DNA from 2 places in the Krasilnikovia cinnamomea genome. Region 2 is predicted to be linked to the other one. Evidence: riboswitches for the same ligand, from Rfam matches in the RefSeq annotation. Region 2 holds a riboswitch; the other holds the start of a gene.
What was found. A riboswitch is a leader RNA that binds a small molecule or an ion and turns the genes downstream of it on or off. The one in region 2 is predicted to bind cobalamin.

Region 1: another riboswitch for cobalamin. It lies ahead of EV385_RS27540 ((2Fe-2S) ferredoxin domain-containing protein); the one in region 2 lies ahead of EV385_RS01565 (VWA domain-containing protein).

Annotation. Positions count from the first base shown of each region.
Region 1 covers NZ_SHKY01000001.1:6,104,818-6,120,396, reverse strand. Annotated here, with positions in the region: gene EV385_RS27570 (diguanylate cyclase domain-containing protein) at 1-1,256, shown strand, start outside; gene EV385_RS27565 (helix-turn-helix transcriptional regulator) at 1,306-3,996, opposite strand; gene EV385_RS27560 (helix-turn-helix transcriptional regulator) at 4,105-6,948, opposite strand; gene EV385_RS27555 (DUF3558 family protein) at 7,088-7,696, opposite strand; gene EV385_RS27550 (hypothetical protein) at 7,975-8,514, opposite strand; gene EV385_RS27545 (DedA family protein) at 8,746-9,339, opposite strand; gene EV385_RS27540 ((2Fe-2S) ferredoxin domain-containing protein) at 9,915-10,307, opposite strand; cobalamin riboswitch at 10,470-10,645, opposite strand; gene EV385_RS27535 (SpoIIE family protein phosphatase) at 10,843-13,071, opposite strand; gene EV385_RS27530 (SDR family oxidoreductase) at 13,327-14,238, shown strand; gene EV385_RS27520 (hypothetical protein) at 14,905-15,324, shown strand; gene EV385_RS27515 (zinc-dependent alcohol dehydrogenase) at 15,321-15,579, shown strand, end outside.
Region 2 covers NZ_SHKY01000001.1:367,209-382,787, reverse strand. Annotated here, with positions in the region: gene EV385_RS01605 (exodeoxyribonuclease III) at 287-1,069, opposite strand; gene EV385_RS01600 (hypothetical protein) at 1,184-1,729, shown strand; gene EV385_RS01595 (putative bifunctional diguanylate cyclase/phosphodiesterase) at 1,705-4,014, opposite strand; gene EV385_RS01590 (universal stress protein) at 4,150-4,989, opposite strand; gene EV385_RS01585 (citrate synthase) at 5,183-6,466, shown strand; gene EV385_RS01580 (ArsR/SmtB family transcription factor) at 6,581-6,895, shown strand; gene EV385_RS01575 (SRPBCC family protein) at 6,892-7,425, shown strand; gene EV385_RS01570 (gluconokinase) at 7,497-9,035, shown strand; cobalamin riboswitch at 9,093-9,262, shown strand; gene EV385_RS01565 (VWA domain-containing protein) at 9,297-11,369, shown strand; gene cobO (cob(I)yrinic acid a,c-diamide adenosyltransferase) at 11,401-12,000, shown strand; gene EV385_RS01555 (cobyrinic acid a,c-diamide synthase CobB) at 11,994-13,376, shown strand; gene EV385_RS01550 (cobalamin biosynthesis protein) at 13,373-13,912, shown strand; gene EV385_RS01545 (glutamate-cysteine ligase family protein) at 13,909-15,387, opposite strand.

The DNA.
Region 1 (15,579 bases), 5.7 Mb from region 2:
TGCCACGCACCGGCCGCGGCCTGCTCGCCGAGGCGCGCGAGCACTACCGCAGCTGGGGCGCCGCGGGCAAGGTCCATCAACTCGACCGCGCCCACCCCGACCTGCCCACCTCGGACGCGGCACCGGCGCGGCAGGCGCTCAGCACCAGCGTCCGGGGCGACGACATCGACCTGCTGGCGGTCCTGCGCGCGTCGCAGGCGCTCAGCTCGGAAACCGACCTCGACCGGCTGCAGGCCCGCGTCGTGGAGCAGGTGGGCGCCCTCGCCGGGGCCACCACCATCCGGCTCGCCCTGTTCGACACCGAGGCGGGCCGCTGGATGCTGCCCAACCCGGATCGGCCCGGCGACGCCCCGGTGCCCGTCTCCACGCCAGGAACCGAACGGCTCGTGCCGGTACGGGCACTGCACTACGTCGAACGCACCCGCGAACCGCTCCTGGTCGCCGACACCGCCGGCGACGACCGGTTCGCCAGCGACCCGTACCTGACGGACGCGCCACGCGGTTCACTGCTCGTTGTCCCCGTGCTGCAGCAAGGTGCACTGCGGGCGGCGCTGGTGCTGGAAAACCGGCTCAGCGTCGACGCCTTCACCACCGACCGGCTCGGCGCCGTCACGCTGCTCGCCGGACAGCTCGCCGTCTCCCTCGACAACGCTCAGCTCTACCGGCGCCTGGAGACCAAGGTCGCCGAGCGCACCAGCGCCCTGCAGGCCGCCAACGAGCAACTCGCCGCGCTCAGCCTGACTGACGCGCTGACCGGGCTGGCCAACCGCCGCCGCTTCGACGACGCCCTCGAAGCCACCTGGACGCAAGCGCGCGAGACCGGCACGGCCGTCACGCTCGCCATGATCGACATCGATCACTTCAAGTGGTACAACGACTCCTACGGCCACCAGGGGGGCGACGAATGTCTGCGCCGGGTCGCCGCCGAGCTCGCAGGCACCGTCCGCCAGGGCACCGACATCGTCTGCCGGTACGGCGGCGAGGAGTTCGCCATCGTCTTCACCGGCGCTGACCACGACCGGGCCACCGCCGTCGCCGAACGGGCCCGCGCCGCCGTAGAGGCACTCGCGCTGCCACATGAGCGCACCGAAGCCCAGGTCGTCACACTCAGCATCGGCGTCGCCACGCACGTACCGGCGACCGGTGGATCCGCGCACGACCTCGTCGAGGCAGCGGACGCGGCGCTCTACTGCGCGAAGGAAGCGGGCCGCAACCAGCTGCGTGTGGCGACCCCGACTGCGCACCGGGGCGCCTGATCAAGCGGGTCGAAGGAGCCGCGCCGGGCGTCTGCCCGGCGCGACATGATCATGCCCGTTCGAGAGGGGCGTCCGGCTCGCCCCCCGGCCGCGATCCGACAAGTCCGGCTCCGACCAGCCGGGCGGCGGCCGCGGCGCGACGGGAGACCCCGAGCTTGGCGTACGCGCGTCCGACGTGGATCGACACCGTGCCGGGACTGACGAAGAGCCGGCGGGCGATCTCCTTGTTGGTCAGTCCTTCAGCGACCAGCGTGACGACCTCGGTTTCCCGGACGGTCAGCGCCGCGATCCCGGAGGCCGGCTTGCCGGCCTTGCCCTGCCCCGCGTCGCCACCGATGCCTGCCGGCGCTCCGAGGGCGGCGTCGTGGCGCTGCCGGGCCCACGCCGCGCCGAGCGGATCACCGGCCATGGCGAGCAGGTCGGCTGCCCGCCTGGCCGCCCCGGCCGCGGCAGTCGAGTCGGTACCCAGCAGCGAGTGGGCCACCGCCAGCGCCGCGTACCCCCGGATCCGGCGGCCTGACGTCTCCGCCGCGAGCTGCCGCGCCGCCGCGGCACAGGCCGCAGCCGCCGCCGACAACCGCCGCTGCGCGCAGGTCACGGCGGCCAGCTCAAGCCACCGGACCCGGACGAGCGGATCGCACTCGGACGTGTCCAGCGCACGGCACAAGCGGTTTGCGGCCGCGGCGTCGCCGCCGGACTGCTGCCACGCCCCTATCGTTGCCCTACCGCCGACCAGCCGCCTCGCCACCAGACTGTCCTGCTCGTGTGCCTGCGCCGCGAACCGGGCTGCCGCCGTGGCATCCCCTTGCCACAGGGCCGGCCAGGCCCGGACCGCCGCCACCTCGGCGAGCGTCGCCGGGTTGCCGGTGCGCTCGGCGGCGCCGGCCGCCCGATCCAGGCACTGGAGAGCACGTGTCAGGTCGCCCCGCAGCAGCCATGCACGGCCCGCGATCCCGTGCAGGGTGGCGAGCGGCTCGTAGCGACGCGCCTGCCGGGCGACGGCCAGCATCCGTTCGGTGTGCCGGAGCGCGTCCCCGATCCGCTCGGCCGCCAGCTCCGCCTCGGCCAACCAGCGGACGAGGTCCAGCACGGCGACCAACTCGTCGTCGAGCATCGCGTCCACCAGGTCGGCCGCCTCATCGAGGTGTGCGGCGGACTCGGCGATGCCGGTCATTCGGTCGGCCAGCACCCGCAGGGCCAACGCGGCCACCCGGGACGCTGCGCCCACGTCCTGCCCGAGGGCCTCGGTGGACCACCGCCGGGCCTCGGCGGCGTCGCCGCGCAGCATCGCACCGGAGGCGAGAGCGGCGTACAGCGCGGGTGGTGCCGAACCGGCGGGCGGGCGCAGCGCCTGGAGTTCGCCGCGCAGTAGGGAGTCGGCCTCGGCATGCCGGCCCAGCTGCTGGTCCGTACGGGCCGCGAGCACGGCGGCCTCCACGCGGCGTACCGCATCGGTGGTCGGCAGTCCGGCGAGCAGCCGGTGCAGGTACCCGCGGCTCTCGTCCAGCCGGCCCATCAGTCCCAGTGCCCGCGCGCACTGCAACTGCAGGTCGGCCCGCCGGTCGGCGGTGTGCGGCCCGGACGGCAGCAGCCGCGCGGCCCCGACAAGCCAGCGCACCGCGTCGGCGGGTGCCCGGTACAGGACCTCGCGCGCGGCTCGGCTCAACGTCTCGACAGCATCCTCGTCGCCCGGCACGGCGCAGTGCTCGAGGTGACGAGCCCGGTCCGATGCGGGCGCACCGCGCCCGCGGAGCGCCTCGGCGGCCCGCGCGTGGGCGGCAAGCCGCCAGCCCGCAGGGGCGGACTCGTACGCGACGGCCCGCACCACCTCGTGCCGGAAGCAGAATCCGGCGCCCGACGGCGCCGGGCGCAGCACGTCGTCCGCGCTGATCTGGTCCAGCGCCTGGAGCACGACCGCCGGTGTGCAGTCGGCGACGGCGGCGACCAACTCGGGGTCGGCCGGGTCGCCGGCCACGGCGGCGGCCCACACCACCTGCCGCTCGGCCGTGGACCGTGCGAGGAGCTCCGGCATGAGTGCGGCCCGGACGCGTTCCGGCACGGCCCCGGACGTACCCGCGGAACCGAGCAGATAGAGCGGATTGCCCCCGCTCGCCTCGTGGATGTCGAACCGGTGAGGCGCCGGGGCCATCGTGGACAGCAGCGCCGAGGATTCGGCCGGTGCCAGCGGGCCGAGGGTGACGCGCTGCACCACCCCGGCGGCCGCGGCTGTGGCCAGAACGGCGCCCAGCGTGCCGGTGAGCTGCCGTGGCCGGTGCGCCAGGACGAGCAGCACCGGGCCGCGCGGTGGGTGGCGCAGCAGGTCGGCGATCAGCCTCGCGGAGACCGCGTCGGCCCCGTGTACGTCGTCGACGATCAGCAGCAGACGGCGATCGGCGCGTGACCCGGTCTCGACCGGCGCGCGCAGCACGTCGGCGATGCGGGGAACCAGCGACTCGCGGCCGGGATCGGCGGGGTCGCACCCCTCCTCGGGGTTTCCGTGCCCCGCTGCCGGAGGTCCGGAGCGGCACGGCAGGACCCGCCATCCGGCATCGGCCGCATGCCGTCCGAAACCGGCCAACAACGTGGACTTGCCCATGCCGGGTTCGCCCGCGACCTCGACGACGACCCAGCGACCGGTGGGGCTGCAACGGGCAAGCGCCCGCCGCAATACCCCCATTTCGGTCTTCCGGATCGCGACGGTGTCGCACTCGTGGTTCTCGTCGGCCCCGCTGCGCATCATCGTTCCCTCACCAGCGGACCACCCGGTGCGGTCCGGGTGCCACGCTGTCAGGCGGGGACGGGCACGCACATCCGTACGTACCCGCATCCGCGGATACGTACGCGGGTCTCAGCTCGCCAGTCGGCTGACCGCGGCGGCGCGGGTGGTGACACCGAGCTTGGTGTAGATCCGCGACACATGCGTCTCGACCGTACGTACGCTAACGTACAGCTCGCCGGCGATCTCGGCGTTGGACATGCCCGCCGCGACCAGCACCGCGATCTCGCCCTCGCGCCGGGTCAGCTCCGCCGTTCCGGGGACGGACGGTGGCGGGGCGTCCGGCCGTAGCCTCCGGGCCAGGCGCCGCAGCGCCGTATGAAGGTCGGCGGCGTCCGTGCGTTCGCCGATCTTCTCGGCGCGAGCCAGGTCGTCCAGCGCTGCCGATTCGTCGCCGGTCCGCATGCGCAGCGCGGCCGCCGCCAGCCAGGCACGTCCGGCCACCAGCAGCAACTCCCCCTCGGTCAGCAGGGCGCCAGCTTGTTCGGCGAGATCGGCACCGCGGCCCGGGTCGTCTGCGCCGACCGCGTACGCCCGTGCCAGCAACACCAGCCCGCGCTCGACCCCACGCTCGGGGTCGGCGACCCGTTCGGCCAGTTCCGCCCAGTGCCCGGGGGACTCGGGCTCGCCGGTCTTCGCAGCGCACTCGCTGAGCACGGTGCAGGCGATCAGCCGGTTGTGCGGGTACAGCGCGGTCAACTCGGGTCCGCGTCCGGCGGCCACCAGATCGGCTGCGCCGCGCCGTACGTCCCCGGCTGCGATCCGGCTGAATGCCAGCATCGCCTGAGCGGTGGCCAGCCAGCCGCGGCTGGCCGACGCCGCCGCGACCGCCTGCTCACCCGTCACGATCGCCGCCGCGAAATCGCCCGCGCACCGATGCAGCCAGCACTGCGTCAGCAGGGCGAGGGCCAGCGGCTCGGCCGCGGCGAGCAGCCGGGCGATGGTGAGGGCCTCCTCGGCGGCCCGCATCGCGTCGCCGATCTGCCCGAGCCGGGCGTGCATCAGCGCCTGCATGGCCAGCAGGTAGGGCAGCACGAAGCTCTGCCCTGACTGGACCGCGACCTGCCGGCAGCGCAGGAGGCGGCGCAGCGAGTCGCGTGGCCCCTCGGCCTCGAGCCCGGTCCAGCAGAGCCAGGCGAAGATTTCGAGTTGGCGGGCGATCTCGTCGTCGCCCATCGTGTCCAGCAGGACGGTCGCTGAGCGCGGCCGCTCGCTGGACAGCTCCGCCGGCCCGGTCGCGTAACCGGTCATCGGCCGCATGGCGTGCGCGATCGCCGCAGCCGTGCCGCCCGGGGCGAACGCGATGATCTGGCACAGGCGTTCGTCGGCCTCGCCGAGTTGACCACGCATCAGCGCGTAGGTGGCGATCTGCAGCAGCACATCCGAATTGTCGGCCTCGGGCCGATGGTCCAGCTCTGCGGTGAGCAGCGCCTGCGCCTCCTCGTGCAGGCCGAGCAGCCGGATCAGCACGCCGGTGTACGCGATGGCGGCCGACCGGGCCGGATGCCCGGTCGGCAGCAGCTCGTCGAGGACGACACCCATGACCCGCCGCGCCTCGGCGAGGTCTCCGCTCGCCGCCCGCCGTTCGGCCAGGTAGGTGAGGAGCTCGGCGCGGTCGGGCAGGCCGACGGTTGCGGTGTCGCCGGGCAGCAGGCGCAGCGCGATCTGCAGCCATTCGGCCGCGGTTGCCGGCGCCTGCGCGCCGACCGCCTGCGCGGCAGCGACCAGGGTGACCGCCGCACCGGCGTCCCCGACGGCCGCCGACCGGGCGATATGGTGCGCCCGGGCTCGCGGCGGCGCACCCACCCGTTCCAGGTGCGCCGCGGCCCGCGCGTGCGCGCCCAGCCGCCACCCGGCGGCGGCCGACGCGTAGACGACGTGCCGCACGAGCGGATGCCGGAAACGGAACCGGCCCGTGCCGGCCACTACCTGGATGAGGTCGCGGGCCACCAGGTCGTCGAGGCAACGCAGTACGGCCGGCACGGGCAGCTCGGCAACCTCGGCGAGCAGGGCAGGCTCGCTCTCGTCGCCGCCGACGGCGGCCGCCGAGGCCACCAGGCGGCTGTCCGGCCCGACGGATTCCCACTCCGCGCCGAGCGCGGCCCGCACCTCGGTGGGCAGGGCCGCCAGCGCGGGGTCGGGGTCGTCCCGGGTACGAGCCGCATCGATTGCCGTGGTGCCACAGCGGCGCAGCGCGTCCAGATAGAGCGGATTCCCCCCGCTCAGGCGGAACAGGTACGCCACGTCGCGGGGGTCTGCGTCGGGCCCGAGCAGGCGCGTCACCTCCGCCTCCGGCAGCGGCGAAAGCGCCACCCTGCGGTGGAACCGGCCAGAATGGTCGCTCACCAGTGCGGCGGCCAGCCGGGCCGGCGCCTGCGCCGGCCGGTAGGCGAGCGCCAGCACCACCGGGCCGGCGGGCGGGCGGCGCAACAGGTAGTCGACAAGGTCCGTCGTGGCGGCATCGCACCAGTGCACGTCGTCGAGGATCAGCACCAGCCCGTCGGGCTCGGCGATGGTTTCGAGCAACCGGCGCAGCGCCCGCAGGGACCGGTACCTCTCGGCCGCCCCGCCGAGCGACACCTGCGGTGCCGCCGGCCCGGCGCCCAGGCCGTCGAGGATCTCGCCGAGCCGCCACACGTCGTCGGGGGGCAGCCTCTCACGCAGAGATTCGCTGTTCAGACGTACGTGATCATCCAGTGCCTCGGTCAGCAGGGCGAACGGGATCTCGGACTCGAACTCGGTGGCCCTGCCGGTGAGGGTCAGCAGCCCGCGCTCCCGGGCATATCCGGCCAGCTCGGCCAGCAGGCGGGTCTTGCCGATGCCGGGTTCGCCGACGACCTCGAGCACCTGGGGGCCGTCCCCGACGGAATGCAGGGCATCGGTGACCGTGCGCCACTCGGCCTCCCGGCCGATCATCGGCTGCACCCCGGCCGCCCCCTTCCCGCACACCACGGGCCGCCATTCTTGCAGCCGGGGCCGGCGGCCGGGAGCCTGGGGGAAGCAAATCCGGAAAAATGCGACAGCCAAGCACGAGTACGACGGGCCGGAGGGGGTGCTACATCCGCCCAACCACCTGCTTGGCCAGCGTGGTCACCCGGGCGACGTCGGCCTCCGGCGTGAGCGTCCGCTTGCCCAGGACGTACTGCACCCCGATCGTGATGTACATGTCCTCGACGACGATGCGCACGCGGGTCGCCCCGGGGTAGTAGTCCGACATCGCCTTCTCCCCGAGCCCGGCGACGTCCTTGACGGCCTTGTCACCCTTGAGCTTGCTCCGCAGCTCGTCGTACTCGGTATTGGCGTCGCCACGAACCCCCTTGATCGGTTTTTCGATCCACAGGAACACATAGGAGTCGGTTCCACCCGGGGCGCCCGCCCAGTCGCAGAACCGCGAGTCACCGACACTCTTCGGCTCCGGTTCGCCGACCGGCCCGCCGTAGAACGTTTCCAGGTCAGCGCGGGTGATCAGCCCACAGGCGTACCCCTCGTCGGCGTAGCCGCCGGTCGCCGTCCCGGCGTCCGACTCGACGCCAGCCCCAGCCTCGGGCTGCGCGGCGGCGGCCGCGGGTGCCCCGGGGTCCGCATCCGTGCCCGATGCGCCGCAGCCGGCCAGCACCAGCGTCGCGAGCAGCGCACCGAGGGTCGTGAGCTTGCCGTACTTCACAGTCGTCTCCGATCGGTTCGCAGTCAGCCTCGCGGAGCGATCCGTCCGCGCACACCGACGGATCGGCGCTGGTGGGCAAAGCTAGTTCCGGCGCGGCTGAGCCCGGGATAGGGCGTATGACATATTCACCGGGCTGCCACCACGCGATCACATGCCGTCGCCACCGCTCGGCTCGCTGCCCCGATCGCACCGCACGCCGGTTCACCGGACGCCGGCAGCGGGTCCACCGCCGGCAGGCGTCACCGGTGGAGTGCCCGGCGCCGCGAGAGAGCCGAGGGTCAGAGCCGGGCGGCTACCTTCTTGGCGAGGTCAGCGACGCGGGCGGCGGGATCGCCCGACAGCTCGTCGTCGCCGGTCAGCGTCAAGGTGACCTCTTCGGTTCCGAGATAGAACATCACCTCGGTCTTGGGGCTGGTGGTCGAGAATGCCGCGGTGCCGATCCCGCTCAGCGTCTGGGGGTCCTGTGCACGCTTCTGATGCATCTCGAAGAACTGGCGCGCGCTGAGTGGACTTTGATCCCGAATCCCCAGCAGCAGACGGAACTGGGCGCCGTCGCCAGCGAACTTGCATGTCTGGAGGGTCCCCAAGTCCTGCGGCTGCGGCTCGCTGACCGATTCGCCGAGGGCCTCCTCCACCTCCGCAGCCGTCAGGAGTGCACACGCGCCTTCCGCGGCTGCGGCCTGCTCCTCGCCTGCGGCCCCCTTCTCCCCCGAGGCGGCGGATCCCTGCGCGCCGGTGTCGTCCGACGATCCGCAGCCAGCCAGCGCAAGCGTCGCTGCCAGCAGGGCACTGAAGGCAATGAGTCTGCCGTGCTTCACAATCCAACCCCGTCCGATGTACCTGATGTGGAAATCTGTCGCATACGCAGGCTGGAACCGTAGCGGAGAGCGCACCGGGTCGGCGATAGTGCAAATGACATATGGACCCGCCGGCACCCGGTGAGCACCACAGGTGGACCGAGCACGACAAAGGCTGTGGCCCGTACGGCAGCCGCCTCGCGGACGCGTGCCGACGCCTACCGGAGGATCGGAACGTACGACGGTGACCGCTCAGCAGCCCGCGCGTCGCCCGACGAATGACACCACCAACGTCACGACCGCTCCGGCGACGACGCCGAGCAACACCCCGTACAGGGGATGGCCCTGTGTCAGGCGACTTCCGAAGTAGCCCAGCACGGTGATGTAGGCCGACCACGCCGCCGAGGCGGCCACGGTCCACAGCAGGAAACGGCGGAGCGGGATTCCGGTGAGCGCGGCGGCCACACTGGCCGCGGTGCGTCCTGAGGGGATGAACCGGGCCGCGAGGATCGCCGGACCACCGCGACGGTCCATGAGTGCGCCGACCCTGCTGAAAATCCGGCCAGGCGCACGGGCACGGCCCGACCGGGTCCTTCTCACCGCGGCCGCCCGCCGCCACAGCAGATAGCAGCATAGGTCGCCGACCACGGAGGCGCACACGATGACACCGATGACGGCCGGATGGGCGAGGTTACCGGTAGCCGCCAAGACCGCGGCGGCGATCGCGACTGTCTCGCCCGGCACCACCGGCAGCACGCCGTCCACCGCACACAGCACGAACACCGCCGGGAGCAGCCACGCCGACTCGGTCAGCGCTGTCAGCAGATGCGCGGCGTCGGCGTTCATCGGTGGTAACCGGCCTCTCGGCGGGACCGCGCGCTCGCCACTGATCCTCCGATCCTCTGCCGGAAACACGGAGCGATCCTCGGGTCGGTGAGAGGTTCCCTACCGGCCGGATTCCGCCGTGTCATGCTCGCCTCCGCGCTCGCCGTCTGTGCCGCCTGTCAGCGTGCGCGGCGCGGCTGTCAACGGGTATCCGCCGACAGATAGATCATCGCTACTGGTCTGCCCCTTTCGGCGGACCCGGCCCGTCGACCGCACCGATCGGCACGCACCAGAGCCGACCGGTTCCGGGCACGTGGCGGCCGCTCGGGCTCCCTCCCAGCCAGGACGCGGTTGCGTCCCGCGCGTCCGGCCGCGTAGAGGATCGCGGTCCGTGGTGGACAGTGCGGAGATCTGGGTACGGGGGGAGGTTTTGTGGCTCACGCTGGACAAGTAGGGCGGCCGGTCGAAGGGTGGGCTGATCGCTGGACTACTCGCAGGCCGGCGCGCCGCCCAGGCCTTCAGCAGAGGCTCTCGGAACCCGTCCGGGCGGGACCCGTCCACGCGTTGTGGAGGGCGGCGCGCTGGGCTGCCCACGCCTAGAGCATGGGACTGCCCTCGCTCGTGGTGCCGGCACGCGAGGGGCGGATCCGGTGCAGTGCCAGGTACTCGGGGACGTCCGCCAGGCCCGGTCCGCCCGCGGCGAGCCAGACCTGAAGAGTGCGCAGGGCGTGCGCGTCGAGGCGGGCGAGCCAGACGGGCCGACCGCCTGCGCGGCGTCCGTCGGGCGAGGGCCGGACCACGAGGACATTGGCGTGCTCGCACGGGCCGAGGCAGTCGCTGGTGGTCAGCCGGACAGTGTCGGGGTGGTCGGCGGCGAACTGCTGCAGGGTGCGCAGTTCGCCGCCGTGATCGACGTCGGGGTGCTTCGCCGGGTTTCCGCAGCAGCAGCCGCGGCAGGTGACCAGCCCCGCGGCGGTGGTTGTGATCAATTCATGCGCGCCAACGGCGGGTGGGCCGCTCATCGGAGCACCAGCCCGAACGCGGCACCGTACGGTGCGCGAGGTCGACCGGGCCTAGGCGGGAAGGTGGCAGATCGTGGCAGGGCAGAACGTGACATGGCGGCGAACTCCTTGTCCCCATCACTCGTGGGGTAGACATTCGGTGCCACGGCCGGTCTCCTGGCTCCCAGATCATCACGGACTCCTTCAGCCTTCCTGGACCGGACGGTCCAGTGGCGACAGCGAAAGAGCACACTTCCTGGTCACAGTGGCGAGGACCACGCCGGATTCGCACCGGCTTCCCGAACACCGCGGCAGGGCAACTGTATCGGCCGGGTCCGGGGCCGGCCGCACGACCCCCCAATGGACACAACATGTTGTCCCCGCATACCTGTCACCTCCCAGATGTAGGCACGGTATGGTCGCCGTACGGTCAGCCCGGTGGCGGTGTACCCGTGCGTGACGGCGCCGGGACCCGCAGGCTGACTGCCGCGAACATGGACGATGCGAACGTCTTGCCTGCTGATCAGAGCGGTGCGGGCGGGGAGGAGTGTCGATCCCCGGCTGCGAGCTGGCTGGGGGTGGCCACCGCGGCGCGTGGCTCGGGGGCGAAGTGGATGCAGAGCACGATCGTGTCGTCGCGCAGGACGTCTCCGCCGGCCATGTGTTGGAGTATTGCCTGGCAGAGGTCGTCGGGGTCGTGTCCGACCAGCTCGGCGGCGACGGTGGCGAGCCGGTCCAGGTTGTCCTGCAGCGGCGTGTCGTGGCGTTCGACGAGACCGTCGGTGTACCAGATCAGCGCCGCGCCGGCGGGAATCCGCTGCTCGGCCTGCTGGCGCGGTCGACCGTGTACCCCGATCGGCATGGAGCGGCCACTCCACAGGTACATGACGCCGTCGGCGGTGATCAGCAGCGGCGGGAGGTGCCCGGCGCAGGCGTAGCGCAGCACACGGGTGGCCGGGTCGTAGTCGGCGTAGCCGACCGTGGTCATGAAGGAGTTGGTGATGAGCGCGCTGACGCGGTCCAGTTCCTGGAGCACCTGGGCCGGCCCGTCGTTGGTCTGGGCGAGAATGCGCAGGGCGGATTGGACGCGGGCCATGGCCGCGGCCGCGGTCAGGTCGTGGCCGACGACATCGCCGACGGCCAGCCCGATCCGGTCGCCGGGAAGGGGGAACACGTCGTACCAGTCGCCGCCCACGTCGTGCGTGCGGTCGGCGGGCCGGTAGTCGGCGGTGACCCGGATGCCGGACCGGCCGCCGGCGAGCACCGGTAGCAGGGCGCGCTGTAGCTGGTGGGCCGCGTCGAGCTCGCGTTCGTGTCGCTGGGCCCGCTGCAGTGCCTGCCCGGCCAGACGGGCGACGGTCTCGGCCACGGCGATGGTGTCGGCGTCGACCGCATCGTCGGCGGCGAAGGCGATCGCGAGGGCGCCCAGCGGTGGCCCGTCCGCGTCGGCCACCGGCAGGCACAACCCGCTGGACACCCCGGAGGTCCGGTAGGCCTGCGCCATCTGCGGGTAGTCCACCGCCAGCTCGTTCACGCTCTGGTGCACGACGCGCTGGCCCGTGCGGGCCGCGTAGGTCAACGGCCGGACCTCGTCCAGCGCCACCTGCCGACCCGCGTCGACAAGTTCCGGCGGTCGACCCACGACCGTCCAGATCACCACCTCGTCCCGCTCGGGCGACACCACGCCGAGCGTCGCACGGTCGGCGAACAACGCCACGCTGTCACGCACGACCGCTTCCGCGATGGCCTGGGACGTGGCGGCGGTCGCCAGCCGGGTGGTGAGCAACTGCAGCGCGTGCAGGCGTTGCCGGGCCGCCCGCTCGGTTCGGGTGGCCGACCGGGCGGCGTCACGTTCCGCGACGCCCACGGCCAGGAACCAGGCGCCCAGGATCGCCACGGCCAGGAACAGCTGCAAAGTTGCCGTCTTCAGCGCGATCGGGCCCTCGAACGCCGACCACGGGCCGTGCCCGGCGCTGGTCAACACGTTGGCGGTCACCGTCATCGCCAGCCCGCAGGTCAGCGGGACCGCAAGACGCTGACTGAACGCCAGCCCGAGCAGCACCGGAATCGGCAGGTAGAACAGGGGCAGGTGGGCCGGCCAGAAACCGATCGCGGTCACGCCCATCGTGAGCGCTAGGGCCAACGCCCAGCGGGTCGACGCGGCAATGCTGGCGGGTGGACGGTGCCGCCACGCCAGCACGCAGCCGCCGACGGTCAACACACCGGTGGCGTCACCGGCCCAGAACGGCAGGAACGCCTCCAGCCAGCTGCGACCCAATCCGAGGCTGATGGTCGTAGCGCCGCACACCCCACCCACCAGCGGCCCCGCCACCACGCAACAGCCCAGGAACGCGAACAGGTCTCGCCGTCGCAGCAGGTCGACGTCACCCGGCACGAAATGTCGCAGCAACAGCGCACCGACCAGCGGCTCGGCCGCGTTCGCGACCGCGAAACCCCACACGAAACGCAGGCTCTGCCCCTGCCAGACATCCACGGCGATCTCGACGACCACCACCGTCGCCAGGATCCACGGCCACTGCCTGCGCGGCGTGCGGACAAGCGCCCCGAGCGTCACACCGGCCGGCAGGAACAGCACCACGATCGCGGTCGCCCCGAACGCCACGAACGCCAGCCACGCACCGAACGCATACCCCACCGCGACCGCGGCGACGACCCGCCAGGTTGGCCACCCCCGGACCGCACCCGGACCATCCCGCTGGCCGGCAGCTCGGCCCGTCACACCACCCGTCACCCGCAGCTCCTGCCAGGCCCGGTCCGACCCGTCGACGCCACAGCAGCCTAACCCGTGCCGCGTCACGTGCATGCCGGCAGGCCCGAGAAGGCGGCATGCGGCCTGCGACTGGTCGCCCAGCACGGGCTCAGCGCGGAATTCCTGACCTTCCTCGCCACCAGCACCCCGACCGCCTGCGGCGCCACCCTGACCACCCGCCGGCCCGTAGTGGTCAACTGTCGGCATCAGTGGCGGTCTGGTGGGTACGTCGCCGAGATGACGAACAACGCGCCCCAGAACCAGCACGGCAAGCAGGACCCGACCGAACAGTTCAGGGCCCCGCAGGAGCAGCAGAGCGGGCAGATCCCGCATCCGGGCACCACGGGCCAGATGGACGACAAACCCGATCACGGTGAGCAGACCTACCGGGGCAGCGGACGGCTGGCGGGCAAACGGGCGATCATCACCGGCGGCGATTCCGGAATCGGGCGCGCCGTGGCCATCGCCTTCGCCCGCGAGGGCGCCGACGTGCTGATCTCGTACCTACCGGAGGAGGAGGACGACGCCCGCGAGACCGCGCGGCTGGTGGAGAAGGCCGACCGCAAGGCGATCACCGTGCCGGGTGACATCCGCGACGAGCGACACTGCACGGCCATCGTCGAACGCGCCGTCAGCGACCTCGGCGGCCTCGACATCCTGGTGAACAACGCGGCCTACCAGATGGCCCAGCCCGGTGGCATCACCAACATCAGCACCGAGCAGTTCGACCGGGTCATGAAGACCAACCTGTACGCGATGTTCTGGCTGAGCAAGGCCGCCGTGCCCCACATGGAGCCCGGGTCGACGATCATCAACACAGCATCGATCCAGGCCTACCAGCCGTCACCTGAACTGCTCGACTACGCCACCACCAAGGCGGGCATCGTCGCGTTCACCAAGGCCCTCGCCGCCGGGCTTGCGGAGAAGGGCATCCGGGTCAACTCCGTCGCGCCGGGCCCGGTCTGGACACCACTCATTCCGGCCACGATGTCCGACGAGAAGGTCAAGTCGTTCGGTGCGCAGACGCCACTCGGCCGGGCCGGCCAGCCGGCCGAACTCGCGCCCGCATTCGTCTTCTTCGCCGCTCAGGAGTCCAGCTACATCACCGGTGAAGTCCTGGGCGTGACAGGTGGGCAGCCGCTGCCCTGAACACGGCCCGGCATACCCCTCGCAGCGCGGCCAACCGATGGTCGAGGCCCGGTTTGGGGACTGGTCAACCGGGAAGACACGGGCATGGCACGTCGACGAGTGACCGCGGTTGCCGCCTCCAGCGGCTGGGTCGACGAGAGCGGGATACGGCAACCGGGCGGTGAAGTGCACGCCTGGCTTCCCGGCACCAACCAGACGGTGTGCGGCCTGGCACTGAGCCGCAGCCGACTACAGCGGTTCCCGCATGCCACCTTCGACTTTCGTCCCTCAGACGTCGTCACCACCGCCGACCAGATCCGTCACATCTGCCCACGTTGTCTCGGCGGGACCGGCGCCCGGCGTGGCGAGCGAGCGTGGACCCGGGTCTCTCCGCGCCCGTGACCCTCGGACGTTCACGGGGTACACCGTGCGGCAGTCGACCGTCGCGGCCCGTCAATCCGCCTCGCCACCGCGATGCCCGGTAGCCACTCGACCCCGAGGAGCACAGCGCCGTACCACGGCTGGGGCCGGGCGTGCAATTTCATCGGCCACCGACCGCCTGCGGGCTCGCGGATCCTGCGCTCCCGGGGTCGTACCGGTCGCGGCGTGTGACCCGTGACCAGATATTCGTCGGCCTTTTCTTGGGCTTTCCGGTTTATCGACCACCGTGTGCGGTATGCGGGGGCCATGAGACGTTCCAGATGGCTGCTCGTCGGGGCAGTCGGTGTCGGCAGTCTGCTGGCGGCCCGGGCGATGGCGGGCGGGCGCGGCCGTGCGAGGGCCGCGACGGGCCCTTGTCACACCGTGACGGTGTTCCGGCCGGTCGAGTATGTGACGGACCACCTGCCCAGCCAGCTGACGGACCGCGGCGACGCCGTCGCGGTCAGGCTGTGCGAGGCCCCGGGGCGCCGGGGCACCGAGATCCACGTACGCCGTGCGAACGACACCGTGTCCGACGACGAGATCCGGCGCGTGCTGCGGATCGCCCGGTCACAGCTCGAAGTGGGCGACGTCCTGAAGCCGGGCGTCGCCACGACCACACCGACGGCCTTTAACCGGGGTTTGCGCGCGGTGACCGCCCGGGGCCGGGAGAAGGGACTGCTGTGAAGGCTCTGCAGTGGCAAGGCGTCAACAAGCTCGCCGTCGGCGAGGTGCCGGACCCGACAATCCGTAACGCGGGCGACATCCTCGTCCGGGTCAGGCGCACCGTCACCTGCGGCTCGGACCTGCACCTGCTCGGTGGCTACATCCCGTTCATGGAGAAGGGCGACGTGCTCGGGCACGAGTTCGTCGGCGAGGTCGTCGAGGCTGGGGCAGACGTACAGCGCCACCACGTCGGCGACCGGGTCGTCGTCTCCTCGT
Region 2 (15,579 bases):
AGCGAGAACCGTGGAAGGAGCGCCGCCACGGCGGCGCGCGGTCGGACGTCCCGGGCGGCGGGAAGGCGGTTCCACGGCAGACGACACCGCCGCGGCGCCCGGAACCGGAGAGGCCGGCGCACGGCCCGGGCCTGCTGGCCCGGGGGCGCGGAAGCCCGCGGAGCCGGACCGGCGCGAGGCACGGGCCCGGTGCGGGCGGCGACGTCAGGAGATCATGCGGGCACGCTACCGAGGCGGCGGCCCCGGGCGCCACCCCTTTTTCGCGGGACTTCGCGCGCGATCCGGTCTACCCGGCCACCGGATCGAGATCGACGACGATCGGCGCGTGATCGGACGGGCCCTTGCCCTTGCGCGCCTCCCGATCCACCACCGCGTCGCGCACCGCGGCCGCGACCGCCGGCGTGCCGTACACGAGGTCGATGCGCATGCCCTTGTTCTGGTGGAACATGCCCGCGCGGTAGTCCCAGTACGTGAACGGGTGGTCGCCCTTGAGCGGGCGCGGCACGATGTCGGTCAGCCCGACCGCCAGGATCTCGGCCAGCGCCTGCCGCTCCGGCGCGGTGACGTGGGTGGCGCCGACGAACAGCGCGGGATCCCACACGTCGTCGTCGGTCGGTGCCACGTTGAAGTCCCCGGCCGCGACCGTCGGGCCGGCGGCCACATCCGTGGCGAGGGCGTCCCGGAACGCCGCCAGCCACCGCAGCTTGTAGTCGTAGTGCGGGTCCTGCGGGGTCCGCCCGTTCGGCACGTACACCGAGGTGAACCGCACGCCGCCGCAGATCGCGCTGATCGCCCGGGCCTCCGGCTCGGGGAAGCCCGGCTCGCCGGGGAAGCCGTGCCGGACGTCGTCGAGGCCGATCCGGGACAGCAGGGCGACCCCGTTCCACCGGCCCTGGCCGTAGGCGGCGCATGCGTAGCCGAGCGCGGCGACCTCCTCGGCCGGGAAACCGTCCGCCGCGACCTTGGTCTCCTGCAGGCAGACGACGTCCGGCCCGGTGTCCGCGAGCCACTGCAGCAGGCGGGGGAGCCGGGCCTTGACGGAGTTGACGTTCCACGTGGCGAAGCGCATCTGCACAGCCTGCCCGATCCGGGCGGGCGCCGCCGCTACCGGCCGCGGCGTGGCCCCGGCGCGCCCGGCCCGCCGTCATCGGCTACGGTCGATCCCGCTGAACAGGGGGAACTCATGCGGGTGGATGTCGTGGCGGAGCTGCCGCCGACGTTGCTGGATGCGGCCTGGCGGTTCTATCACGACACGTTCGACGAACTGCGCACGCGCGCGGTGGCCCGGCACGTCATGTACCGCCACGAATTCGACGAGCTGATGGCCGACAAGCGCGTCATGAAGTACGTGGCCGGCGACGGCGACGCGATCGTCGGGCTCGCGGCGCAGACCGACGACCTGCACGCGGTCCCGCTGATCTCGCCGGAGTACTTCGCCCACCGCTGGCCCGACCGGTACGCCCAGCGCCGGATCTTCTACGCGGTGTTCGTCGGCGCCCGGCCGGGCCCGCGCGGCATGGGCGTCTTCGTGACCCTGCTGCGCGAGATGATGCGCCCGATCACGGCCGTGGCGGGCATCGTCACCATCGACGTGTGCACGCACAACGAGGCCGTGCACGCGCTGCCGCAGCGGGTGGAGCTGATCCTCGGCCGGATCGCCGGTGCGGCCCGCGCGCAGCGGGTCGACAGCCAGTCGTTCTGGTGCTACGAGTTCCCCGCCGCCAGCTGATCCCGGTTGATCGCCGACGCCACGGCGCGGACGCTCGCGACGAACTCGTCGGGCGCCATCGCGCGCCCCCACAGCCAGCCCTGGCCCTGCCGCACCCCGACCGCGGCCAGGGCGTCGCGCTGCGTCGGGGTCTCCACGCCTTCCGCGACGATGCTCAGCCCCAGGGCGCGGCTCATCGCGACGACCGCGCGGACGATCTCCTCGTCCTCCACGCTCTCGCCGAGCCCGGACACGAACGACCGGTCGATCTTGACCCCGGTGACCGGGAAGCGGCGCAGATACCCCAGCGCCGAGAATCCCGTGCCGAAGTCGTCGACCAGCAGGCGCAGCCCCAGCTCGCGAAGCTCGAACAGGACCTGGGAGGTCACGCTGGAGCCGTCCACCATGACCGACTCGGTCATCTCCAGCGCGAGGGCGCCGGCCGGGACGCCGTACCGCAGGAGCTCGGCGGAGACGATCAGGGGCAGGTTGGCGTCGGTGAGCTGGCGCGGGGAGACGTTGACGGACAGGTAGAAGTCGTCGGCCACGGTGCCGTCTGCCCGCCAGCGGGCCAGCTGGCTCATCGCCTGGTTGCGTACCCAGGTGCCGATGGAGCCGATCAGCCCGGCGTCCTCGGCGATCGGGATGAACGTGGCCGGCGAGATGTTCCCGCGCTCCGGGTGCTCCCAGCGGACCAGCGCCTCCGCACCCAGCGGCTGCCCCGTCTCGAGATTCACGATCGGCTGGTAGGCGACCCGCAGCTCGCCGCGCGCCAGCGCGGTGCGCAGCGCCGCCTCCAACTCGATGCGCTCGCGGACCCGGTTGTGCATCGAGACATCGAACAGGGTCGACCGGCCGGGCCCCTCGGCCTTGGACCGGTACATGGCCGTGTCGGCGTCGCGCAGCAGGGCCTCGGCGGTCACGGCCGGGTTGGGATCGCCCGCGGCGTGCGCGATGCCGACCGACGCCGTGATCACGACCTCGGTGTCGCGGACCGGTAGCGGCCGGGCGAAGCAGACCTGCACGTCCTCGACCATCCGCAGCGCGCCCGCCTGCTCACCCACGTACGCCAGCACGAACTCGTCGCCGCCGACCCGGGCCAGCGTGACGGTCGGGGGCAGGGCGGCCCGCAGCCGGGTCGCGACCTCGATCACGAGCTGGTCGCCGGTGTCGTGGCCCCAGGAGTCGTTGACCCACTTGAAGCCGTCCAGGTCCAGGTAGTACACCCAGACCCGGTGCGGCCCGTCCGGCGGGGTCTGTTCGACGAGGTGGGCGATCCGTTCGGAGATCATCCGCCGGTTCGGCAGCCCGGTCAGCGGATCGGTCACGGCCTGGTGCTCGGAGTGCAGCTCCGCCGCCACCTGGGCCTGGACCGCGGACACGGCCCGGGCCAGCAGCAGCACCACGATGGCGGCGCCGCCGACCGCGATGGTCAGCCGATGCCACGGCGAGCGCGCGCCGACCGCCACGAGCAGCACGAACGGCACGCAGATCGCGGGCGCCAGCAGCGCCATCCGGTGCCCGGACCAGGCCTGCACCGGGCGCCGGGCGGCCCGGCTCAGCTGCACCACCGACGGATGCAGCGCGGTCACCCCCAGCAGCACGTACGCCAGCAGGAACGGCACGTCCATCAGCGGTGAGGTGTACGTCTTACCGGCCACCCCGATGATCGCGTACGCCAGGTCGCCGGTCATCATCAGCACCATCGTGCCCAGCAGCGTGACCAGGCTGACCGGCCAGTTGGTGGCGGTGAAGGTCAGGTTCACCACGAGCAGCAGCAGCACCACGTCGAACAGCGGGTACAGGCCCGCCAGCACCGACTCGATCGGCGGGCGCCCGGCCACCGCCGCCGCGGGCGCCGCCAGCAGCAGCGCGCTGGCCAGCCCGCCGGCCAGGCAGACGATCAGCCCGTCGAGCACGGCGTGGCGTTCGACGCTCTGCCGGGCCCGCAGCAGGATCACGAAGAACACCCCGAGCAGCAGATACCCCGGGATGGTCGCGGCGTCGCCGAGCAGGTCCTGCGGGTGCGGCTGGGTGGCCGCCCATGGCCGGACCACGACGCCGACGAGGAAGGCCAGGCAGGCCGCGCCCATCAGCAGCCAGGCGGCGCGCGGTTCGGCGCCGAACCGCCGGGGGCCGGCGAAACACGCGGTGACCGCGCCGATGCCGATGACCGCGAACGCCAGCAGGCTCGCCGTCTCGGAGAGGTCGGCCACGTAGACCGCCGTGGCGGTGAGCCCCGCCACCGCGAACAGCAGCCATGGCGCGTACCGCCGACCGGTGGTCGGCGGAACCGTGGATTGCACCCCGATCGCCCCCTGGCAGGACCGTCTCCTGGCCGCCTGTGGCCGGTGGAGAACTTTGTTGCACGTGCGTTGCCAGGTAACCCTGCCAGGACCAGGTGGCACCTAGGGTCTCGCCAGGTGGCAATTAGGTCGCAGTCAGGAGGCCGGCACCCCCGCCGAAGGCACCGTACCCGCAGTGGTGTGCTCATTGGCAATGCCGCCGTGAACAAACAACGTGGGGCTCACGCATCGACGGAGCAGTTCGTGGGCCACCGGGCCGAGCAGTGGGCTGCCGTCGGCGCCGCGCGGCCCGACGATCACCATGCGGGCGTGCCGGGAGGCGCGGACCAGCTCGGCCACCGGATCTCCGGTCAGCAGCAGGACCCGGTGGGCGGGCAGTTCGGGTACGGCCGCGACGGCCGCGTCGAGCAGGCCCCGCGCGCGGGCCCGCGCCGCCGGGTCGGGCCGCTCCACCACGTGCGCCACCTCGACGGGCAGGTGCCGGCGGCGCGCCTCGGCGGCGGCGTGCCGCAACGCGGCCAGCGAGGCGGCGGAACCGTCCACCCCGGCCAGCAGCGGCCCGGTCGGCGGCCGTACGCCGCGGGCCACGACGACCGGGCAGCGGGCCCGGGACACCGTCTGCAGCAGCACCGAGCACTCCGTCAGGTGCGGCACCCTGGCCAGGTCGTCCTCGCCGAGGACCAGCAGCTGGGCGGCGCGGCTCTGCTGCAGCAGGACCCGTGCGGGGGGCCCGTCGACGACCAGGCCACGGACCCGGGGTGCCGGGGTCGCGCGCCGCGCGACGGTGACCGCGTGCTCGACCATCCGGGCCGCAGCGTGCCGCGCGGTGCCGTAGTCTTGGCCTTCCGGGTTCTGTCCTGGTGGGGCGGTTTCCGGCCACGTGAATGCGTGCACGATCCGTAGCGCGCACCCGCGGGCCACCGCCTCCCGGGCACCCAGCCGCACCGCGGCGAGGCCGGCCGCGGTCCGGTTCACGCCTACCACCACACCCGTCGAGCCCGGGGTCGCCATTGACTCCCACCTCCACAACCATTATCCAGCGGTGTGTTCTTCGTCGCACAGGTGATCAATGCCTCAGCAGGCGGGCAGCTAATGACCCATTCAGGTCGAGGGTTTACGGTGAAGTTCACGTTCTAGGGGACATCTGCCGGTGAAGCGAGGGAAATACATGACGGATGTCAAGCTTGACCACCCCGGTGGCCAGTTGACGATGCCGGTGCGCGAGGCGGTCGAGGGCCCCGGAGGCATCGAAGTCAGCGCGCTGCTGAAGGAAACCGGTTTCGTCACCCTGGACCAGGGTTTCGTCAACACGGCCTCCTGCTCGTCCGCGATCACCTACATCGATGGTGACGCCGGGATCCTGCGTTACCGCGGGTATCCGATCGAGCAGCTGGCGGGTCGGGCCTCCTTCCTCGAGGTGTCCTACCTGCTGATCCACGACGCGCTGCCGACTCCCACCGAGCTCGCTGACTTCGCCGACAAGATCCGGGTGCACACGCTGCTGCAGGAGGAGATGCGGACGTTCTTCTCCGGTTTCCCGCGTGACGCGCACCCGATGGCGGTGCTCTCCTCGGCGGTGACCGCCCTGTCGACCTTCTACCAGGACGCGCTCGACCCGACAGACCCGGATCAGGTCGAAATCTCCACGATCCGGCTGATGGCGAAGCTTCCGACGATCGCGGCGTACGCGTACAAGAAGTCCATCGGGCACCCGCTGCCGTACCCCGACAACTCCCTGGACTACGTCGAGAACTTCCTGCGCATGACGTTCGGCCTGCCTACGGTGCGGTACGACGTCGACCCGACCCTCGCCAAGGTCCTCGACATGCTGCTGGTGCTGCACGCCGACCACGAGCAGAACTGCTCCACCTCCACGGTCCGGCTGGTCGGCTCCAGCCAGGCCAACCTGTACGCGTCGGTCTCGGCCGGGGTGAATGCCCTGTCCGGCCCGCTGCACGGCGGGGCGAACGCGGCGGTGCTGGACATGCTGGAGCAGATCCAGCGTGCGGGTGGCGACGTCGACACGTTCGTCAACCGGGTGAAGAACAAGGAAAAGGGCGTCAAGCTCATGGGCTTCGGCCACCGGGTCTACAAGAATTACGACCCGCGTGCCGCGATCGTGAAGAAGGCCGCCCGGGACGTGCTGTCCACCATGGACAAGCCCGACCCGCTGCTGGACATCGCGTTCAAGCTCGAGGAGATCGCGCTCGCCGACGACTACTTCGTCTCGCGCAAGCTGTACCCGAACGTCGACTTCTACACCGGCCTGATCTACAAGGCCATGGGCTTCCCGACGAACCTGTTCACGGTGCTGTTCGCGCTGGGCCGCCTGCCGGGCTGGATCGCCCAGTGGCGCGAGATGACCGCCGACCCGACCACCAAGATCGGCCGGCCCCGTCAGCTGTACACCGGTTCGCCGGAGCGCGAGTTCATCCCGATCGACAAGCGCTGACCCCGCTCGCTACTCCGCCCCGTCGGCCCGGCCGGCGGGGCGGTGGTGTTTCCGGCGACCGTACCTCATTGTTTGCCTTGACGGTTATATAACGGCGGTGGAATAGTCGGGGTCGTGCCCGTCGACGCCCTCGCCGTACTGGCCGAACCGGCCCGGCGCCGCATCCTGGACGAGCTGCGCCACGCCGACCTCAGCGTCGGTGCCCTGGTCGGCGCGCTCCAGATGAGCCAGCCCGCGGTCTCCAAGCACCTGCGGGTGCTGCGCGACGCCGGCTTCGTCACCTGCCGGACGGCCGCCCAACAGCGCATCTACCACCTGGAGCCGGAACGCTTCCGGGCCCTGGACGCCTGGCTGGCGCCCTACCGCGCGCTGTGGACCCGGCACCTCGACGCTCTCGAACGCCACCTCGACTCCGAGGAGCAGCCATGAGACACCCCACCACCGATTTCGACCCCGGCCCGCCCGGCGACGCCAGCGTCGTTCCTGACGGTGACGCCTGGACCCTGGTGTTCGTCCGCGACCTGCGGCAGCCGCCCGAGCGGGTGTGGCGCGCCCTGACCGACCCCGGCGAACTCGACCAGTGGGCACCCTTCGCCGTCGCCCGTGACCTCGGCGCGCCCGGCGACACCACGCTCACCATGATCGACGGCGATACCCGCCTGGAGCAGCCCGTCACCGTGCTGCGCGCCGAGGCACCCCGCGTGCTGGAGTACACCTGGGGCGAGGACCGGTTGCGCTGGGAGCTCGACGCCGAGGGCGGCGGCACCCGGCTCACCCTGCGGCACACCCTGGCCCAGCCCGGCATGGACGCCATGGTCGCGGCCGGCTGGCACCTGTGCATGGCGGTGCTGCGGCGGCTGCTCGACGGCACCCCCGTCGGTGTCATCCGCGGCCGCGACGCCCTCGCGTACGGCTGGGACGACCTGCGCGACGGGTACGCGCGACGCCTCGCCCGCTGACTAGGCTCGGCGGCGTGACGTCGACTCTGGACGGGCGCCCGCCGTGCCTCGCGCCGCCCCCGGCCTGACACGTGGACGTCATCGTCGGCATCGACACCGGCACCACCGCGACCAAGGCGGTGGCCCTCGGCGCGGCCGGTGAGCCGAGGGCGCCCGCCAGCGTCGCCTATCCGCTGTCCGTACCCGCGGCCGGCCGGGCCGAGCTGGAGCCCGACGGCCTGCGCGACGCCGCGATCCACACCCTCGTCGACGCGGCCCGGCAGTCCCGCCAGCGCGGCGACCGGGTCGTCGCGGTCAGCCTCAGCGCGTTCCTGCACGGGCTCGTGCCGATGGATCCCGTGGGGCGCCCGCTCGGCCCGATGATCACCTGGGCCGACGGCCGCGCCGCGGCGCAGTCCGCGGCGCTCGTGGCCGCCGGGCGCGCCGGGGCCCTGCACGCCCGCACCGGCACCCCCGTGCACCCGATGTCGCCGCTGGCCAAGCTCGCCTGGTGGCGCGACACCCACCCGGCGACGCTGCGCGACACCCCGCGCTGGGGCGGGGTCAAGGAGCTGGTGCTGGCCGCGCTCGCGGACGCGCCGTTCGTCGTCGACCTCTCCGCCGCCTCCGGGACCGGGCTCTACGACATCCACCAGCGGCGCTGGGACCCCGAGGCGCTGGAGATCGCCGGGGTGCGGCCCGCGCACCTGGCCGAGGTCGTGCCGACCACCGCGCGGTTCACGCTGCGCCCGGACATCGCGGCCGCTGCCGGGCTGCCCGCCACCACGCCGGTGATCGTCGGCGCCACCGACGGGCCGCTGGCCACCCTCGGCGTGGGCGCCACCGCGCCCGGCGTGGCCGCGGTGTCCCTGGGCACCAGCGGCGCCCTGCGCACGGTCGTAGGCGCGCCCACGGTGGACCGGGCGGGCCGGCTGTTCTGCTACGCGCTCACCACGGACCGCTGGGTCGTCGGCGGGGCGGTCAACAACGCCGGGTCGGTGGTGCGCTGGGCGCGGCAGACCTTCACGGGCTACCCGGGGACCGACCGCGCCGAGATGGACCCCCTCGGGGCCGACGTGGGTGACGCGGCGCTGCTGGCCGAGGCGGGCCGTGTCCCGGCGGGCAGCGACGGCCTGCTCTGCCTGCCCTACCTGCTGGGGGAGCGGGCGCCGTGGTGGCGGCCGGGGCTGCGCGGCGCGTACCTGGGGCTGGGGCGCGAGCACGGCCGAGCCCACCTGGTCCGCGCCGCCGTCGAGGGGGTGTGCCAGCAACTGGCCCTCGTCCGCGACACCTTCGCCGACGAGGGGATCGCGGTCGCCGAGGTACGGGCCACCGGCGGCGCGGTCGCCTCCGCCCTGTGGGTGGACGTGCTGGCCGCCGCGCTGGACCTGCCGGTCGCGGTCGCCGGTACCCGCGAGGGCACCGCGCTCGGCGCCGCCCTGCTGGGCTGGCACGCCCTCGGCACCCTACCCGACCTGGATCACGCCGGGGCCCTTGTCGGCGTCGGCGAACCCACCCGGCCCGACCCGGACGCCGCGGCCCTGTACCGCCGGATGCGCCCGCTCGTCGAGCGCGCCGTCCACGCCGTGACCGACGTGCACACCGAACTGCGCGGGCTCACCGGCCGGTGAGGACGGCCGGCGCCGTGAAGGGCGGCACGTCACGTTGACGACCGGTGGCGTGGTAGGAAAGCATGACCGGCGAGCGGTAGCGGAGGAACCCGGTGCGAGACCGGGGCGGTCCCGCCACTGTGACCGGGGAGTGACCCGCGACGACGCCACGGCCGGAGACGGCCGGAAGGCCGCGGCGAGCGCCGATCCGGGAGCCAGGAGACTCCGGCCGCTCGTACCTTGAGGATGCGGGCGTGGACACCCGCGGAAGGGATCTGCCGCGTGCTGCCTGCGTACCCGTTCTCCGCCGTCGTCGGCCTCGACGACCTGCGGCTCGCCCTGTTGCTGACCGCCGTGTCACCGGCCGTGGGCGGCGTCCTGGTCCGAGGCGAGAAGGGCACCGCCAAGTCGACCGTGGTCCGCGCGCTCGCCGGGCTGCTGCCCGAGGTCGACGTGGTGCGCGGCTGCCGCTTCGCGTGCGATCCCGCCGGACCAGACCCGGACTGCCCCGACGGGCCACATGAGATCGACGCACCGCACGGGCACCGGCCCGCCACCCTTGTGGAGCTGCCGGTCGGCGCCACCGAGGACCGGGTGGTCGGCACCCTCGACATCCAGCGCGCCCTCGCCGACGGGGTCAAGGCGTACGAGCCCGGACTGCTGGCCGCCGCCCACCGTGGCGCCCTGTACGTCGACGAGGTCAACCTGCTCCCGGACCACCTCGTCGACCTGCTCCTCGACGCGGCTGCCATGGGCCGGGCACACGTCGAACGCGACGGCGTCTCCGTCAAGCACGCCGCCCGCTTCCTGCTGGTCGGCACCATGAACCCGGAGGAGGGCGAGCCCCGCCCCCAGCTGGTCGACCGGTTCGGGCTGGTGGTCACGGTCGCCGCGCCCCGCGACGCCGGGCAGCGCGCCGAGGTGGTGCGACGCCGCCTCGCGTACGAGGCGGATCCCGCCGGGTTCACGGCCCGGTTCGCGGACGCCGAGCGGACACTGGCCCACCGGATCGCCGAGGCCCGGGCCGCCCTGCCGGGCGTGGCGCTGCCCGACGCCGAGCTGGACCGGATCGCCCGGGTGTGCCTCGCGTACGGCGTCGACGGCATGCGCGCCGACATCGTGGTCGCCCGGTGCGCGGTGGCGCTGGCCGCCTGGCACGGACGCGACCGGGTGACCGGCGACGACGTCAAGGACGCGGCCCGGCTGGCGTTGCCGCATCGGCGCCGCCGCGACCCGCTCGACCCGCCCGGCACGGACGAGCAGCGCCTCGAGGAGGCCCTGGCCCAGGCGGACCCGGACGACGACCCGCCCACCCCGCCGGACGGCGGCGCCCCACCACCCGACGACGGCCCCGCGCCCGGCGACGGCCCTCACTCAGGGGACACCCAGGGCCCGCCGCCGGGCGACCGAGACCCGTCCGGCGCGGACGGTTCGTCGTCGCCGAGCCGGGCGCAGGAGCACCCCCCGGAGCCGGCGGCCGCCACCGACCGGCCCGGGCCGGCCGCCGGGCACGCACCGCTGGATCAGCCGGGCGAGTCGGCGTCACCCGGCCGCCCACGGTCGGGGACCGCGCGGGCCGGCGCCGCGTTCCGCCCGCGCACGCTGCGGATCGCCGCGCGCGGCGACGGCGGCCACGCGGGCCGCCGCTCCCCGGCGTACGCGCGTCGCGGCCGCGTGGTCGGGGCGCGGGCGCCGCACGGCCGCCTCACCGGCGCCCCCCACCTGCCGGCCACGCTGCGCGCCGCCCTGCACCGGGCCGCCGCGCACCGCACCGCCCGGCCCGGCGGCCTCGCCGTGCAGCCACGCGACCTGCGCCAGGCCGTACACGTCGGCCGGGAGGCCAACCTCGTCCTGTTCGTCGTGGACGCCTCCGGCTCGATGGCCGCGCGCCGCCGGATGACCGTGGTCAAGACCGCGGTGCTGTCCCTGCTGCGCGACGCCTACCAGCGGCGCGACCGGATCGGGATGATCACCTTCCGGGGTTCATCCGCGGATCAGGTGCTGCCGCCGACCTCCAGCCACGAGGTCGGGGTGCTGCGGCTGGCCTCGTTGCGCACGGGCGGGCGTACCCCGCTCGCCGCGGGCCTGCGCGCCGCGGCCGCGACCATCGCCACCGAGCGCCGCCGCGACCCCCGCCGGCGTCCCCTGCTGGTCGTGGTCACCGACGGCCGCGCCACCAGCGGACCCGACCCCACGACGCTGGCCGGCGTCCTGGCCGGGGTCGCCACCGTGGTGGTGGACTGCGAGTCCGGCCCGGTACGCCTCGGCCTCGCCCGCCGCCTCGCCGCCGCGCTCGACGCCGACCTCGTGCCCCTCGAGCACCTGGAACACACCACCACCCGGAGGGCCGCATGAACGAGCCCGCAGCGACGAGCGGAGCAGCCTGATGCCGCAGGGCAAGGTCACGACGGTGCCGGACGACGGCCTGACCACCCGCCAGCGGCGCCGCCAGGCGGTGCTGGCGGTGCACACCGGACACGGCAAGGGAAAGTCGACGGCCGCGTTCGGGATGGCGTTGCGGGCCTGGAGCGCCGGGTGGTCGATCGGGGTGTTCCAGTTCGTCAAGAGCGAGAAGTGGCGGGTCGGCGAGGAGACCGCCCTCAAGGCGCTGGGCGCGAGCGGCGGCCCGCCCGTGGCCTGGCACAAGATGGGGGAGGGCTGGTCCTGGATCCAGCGGGCCGGCACGGAACGCGACCACGCCGCCGAGGCGGCCGAGGGCTGGGCACAGATCAAACGGGACCTGACCGCCGAGACCCACAGGTTCTACGTGCTCGACGAGTTCACGTACCCGATGAAATGGGGTTGGGTCGACGTGGCCGACGTCGTGGCGACCCTGGCCGAACGGCCCGGCACCCAGCATGTCGTGATCACCGGCCGTGACGCGCACCCGGACCTCATCGCGGCGGCCGACCTGGTCACCGAGATGACCAAGCTCAAGCACCCGATGGACGCGGGCCGCAAGGGGCAGCCGGGCATCGAATGGTGAGCGTGCCCCGCCTGGTCATAGCCGCGCCGGCCTCCGGGCACGGCAAGACCACGGTGGCCACCGGCCTGCTGGCCGCGTTCGCGGCGCGCGGCCTCGCGGTCGCCCCGTTCAAGGTGGGGCCGGACTACATCGACCCGGGCTACCACGCCCTGGCCGCCGGGCGGCCCGGGCGCAACCTCGACCCGGTCATGGTGGGCGAGCAGCTGATCGGTCCGCTGTTCGCGCACGGTACGGCCGGTGCGCAGCTCGCGGTCGTGGAAGGCGTCATGGGCCTGTACGACGGCCGCACCGGCGCCGGCGACACAGGCTCCACCGCACACGTGGCGCGCCTGCTCGCCGCGCCCGTGGTGCTCGTGGTGGACGCCGCCGCGCAGGGCCGCTCGGTGGCTGCCCTCGTGCACGGCTTCCGCAGCTTCGGCGACGCCCGCATCGGCGGGGTCATCCTCAACCGGGTCGGCTCCGACCGGCACGAGCAACTGCTGCGCGAGGCGTGCGAGGAGGTGGGCACCCCGGTGCTGGGCGCGCTGCGCCGCGCCGACGCCGTAGCCGCTCCGTCGCGGCACCTGGGGTTGATCCCGGCGGCCGAGCGCCGCGCCGAGGCCGTCGCGGCGGTCGACGCGCTGGCCGCGCTCGTCGCGTCCGCCGTGGACCTGGACGCGGTGCTGGCGCTGGCCCGCGCCGCCCCGCCGCTGGCGGCCACCGCGTGGACCCCGGCGGCGGCCGAGCCCGTGCCGGGCCGCCCGGTCGTCGCGGTCGCGGGCGGCCCGGCCTTCACCTTTTCGTACGCGGAGACCGCCGAGCTGCTGGCCGGTGCGGGTGCCGAGGTCGTCACGGTCGACCCGCTGCGCGCCGAGGCCCTGCCCGCCGGCACCGGCGCCCTGGTGGTCGGCGGCGGCTTCCCCGAGGTGTACGCCGAGCAGCTGTCCGCCAACGAGCCGCTGCGCCGCGACGTGGCCGCCCGCGCCGCGGCCGGTCTGCCGATCGTGGCCGAGTGCGCGGGCCTGCTCTGGCTCTGCCGGGCCCTCGACGGCGCGCCGATGTGCGGCGTGCTCGACGCGGAGGCGGCCATGACCCCCACGCTGACCCTCGGCTACCGCGACGCCGCGGCGCTGACGGACAGCCCCCTGGCCGTGGCCGGGACCAGGGTGACCGGGCACGAGTTCCACCGTACGGTCGTGCAGCCCCGCTCCGGGCTGCTGCTTTCCCCGGCGGCCGGGGCGGCGTGGGGGTGGCGCGGCGCCGACCCGGAGGGCTTCGCGACCCCGAGCCTGCATGCGTCGTATCTGCACCTGCACTGGGCGGGCCAACCGGCGATGGCGCACCGCGTGGTCACCGCGGCCGCCGCCCGCGACGCGCCGCTGGAGCGTGCCCCGTGACGGCGCGCGGCCGGGATGCCGCTACGCCGTTCACCGAGGACAGTGGGGTCGTCGGCGCGGGTGACGACGTCCGGTGCGGCGAACCGGTGGCGGTTCACGGCGGGCGGGTGGCGGTGGGCGTCGGGGCGCGCAGCGACCTGCTCGAAGCGGAGCTGGACTGGGCGATCCGCGCCGCGCTGACCGCGGCGGGCCTGTCGCCCGGGGACGTCGGCGTGGTGGCCACGCTGGACCGCCGGGCCGGCGCGACGCTGAGGGCCGTCGCGGACCGTCACGAATGGGCGGTGCGGTCGTACCGGGCGGACCAGCTCGCCGTCGTGCCGGTGCCGCATCCGAGCGCGCGGGTCGCCGCGGCGGCCGGGACACCGAGTGTGGCCGAGGCCGCCGCCCTGCTGGCCGCCGGGCCCGGCGCGCGACTGATCCTGCCGAAGTCGGTGTGGTCAGGCCTCACCGTGGCGGTCGCGGATCGGGCCGTCACGACGGCCCTGCCCCGCACCGCTTCCGCGCAGCCGGGCGGAGAGGCCGGACAACCCGGCTAGCCGGGCAGCGGCCACTCGTGGACGGGTACGTTGCCGTGCATGAGCGGCAGGTACCGCTGCAGCATCTCGTGCAGGGCCTCGCGACGCTCCCGGCCGTCGGCCTCCAGCGCGTGCAGCGTGTCCACCTGCCACTGCGCCCCGTTGCGCCCGGCCAGGCAGCGGCGTTCGATGATGCCGAGCAGGCGGTCGCGTTCGGCGGCGGGCACTGCCCAGCGGTCCAGCCCGTCGTGGGCGAGCGGCAGCAGCCGGCGCAGCACCAGCTCCGTGACCGGGACGTATCCGAGGCCGGGCCAGAACACCGTCGCGGCGATGCCGTGCCGGGCACCGGCGTGGAAGTTCTCCTCGGCGGCGCTGAACGACATCTGCGTCCACAGCGGACGCTCCGCGTCGGCGAGGCTGCGCACGAGGCCGTAGTAGAAGGCCGCGTTGGCGATCGTGTCCACCACGGTGGGTCCGGCGGGCAGCACCCGGTTCTCGACGCGCAGGTGGGGACGGCCGTTGACCACCGCGTACACGGGCCGGTTCCAGCGGTAGACGGTGCCGTTGTGCAGGCGCAACTCGCTGAGCTCGGGAATGTCGCCGCGCTCCAGGTCCTGCTCGGGGTCGGCATCGTCGCAGATCGGCAGCAGGGCGGGAAAGTACCGTACGTTCTCCTCGAACAGGTCGAAGACCGAGGTGACCCAGCGCTCGCCGAACCACACCCGCGGGCGTACCCCCTGCGCCTTGATCTCCTCGCTGCGGGTGTCCGTCGCCTGTTCGAACAGCGGGATGCGGGTCTCGCGCCACAGCTCACGCCCGAACAGCAGCGGCGAGTTGGCGCCCAGTGCCACCTGGACGCCCGCGATGGCCTGCGCCGAGTTCCAGTACGCGGCGAACTGCCCCGGGCTGACCTGCAGGTGGAACTGGGTGCTCGTGCAGGCCGCCTCGGGCGCGATCGTGTCGGTGGTGACCGCGAGCCGGTCGATGCCGTCGATGCGGATGTCGAGGTCCTCGCCGCGCGCCGCGAAGATCTGCTCGTTGAGCAGCCGGTACCGCGGATTCGCGGACAGCGACTCCATGGTGAGGTGCTCCTTGCGCAGCGTCGGCAGGATGCCGATCATCACCATGTGCGCGCCGGCCGAGCGGGCGTGCTGTTCGGCGTTGTTGAGGCTGGCCCGCAGGCCGCGTTCCAGATCGGTGTTGCCGTCCCCGGCCAGCAGGCGCGGCGGCACGTTGATCTCGATGTTGAACTGGCCCAGCTCGGTCTGGTAGTCGGGGTCCGCGATGGCGCCGAGCACCTCGGCGTTGCGCATCGCCGGGTCGCAGTGCTCGTCGATGAGGTTCAGCTCGATCTCCATGCCGGTCAGCGGCCGTTCGAACTCGAACCGGGACTCCCGCAGCATTGACGCGAACACGTCCAGGCTCCGGCGGATCTTCTGCCGGTACCGCGCGCGGTCGTCGCGGGTGAACGCGTGCTGCTCGACCTCTTCACCCACTGTGCATCTCCCTCTCCACGCACCGTCACCGTCTCACCGCATCATCGGACGCGCAACTCCCGCGCGGGCGCGGCGGGCCGCGCGCCGCCCGATCGATTCCGGTACGGCGCGAGCGCCGTCCCGAATGGACCGGGCGGATGGCGTGCCGGTTCGATCCGTACCCGGGTGTGCCCGTGCGTAGTCCCGGCGGGG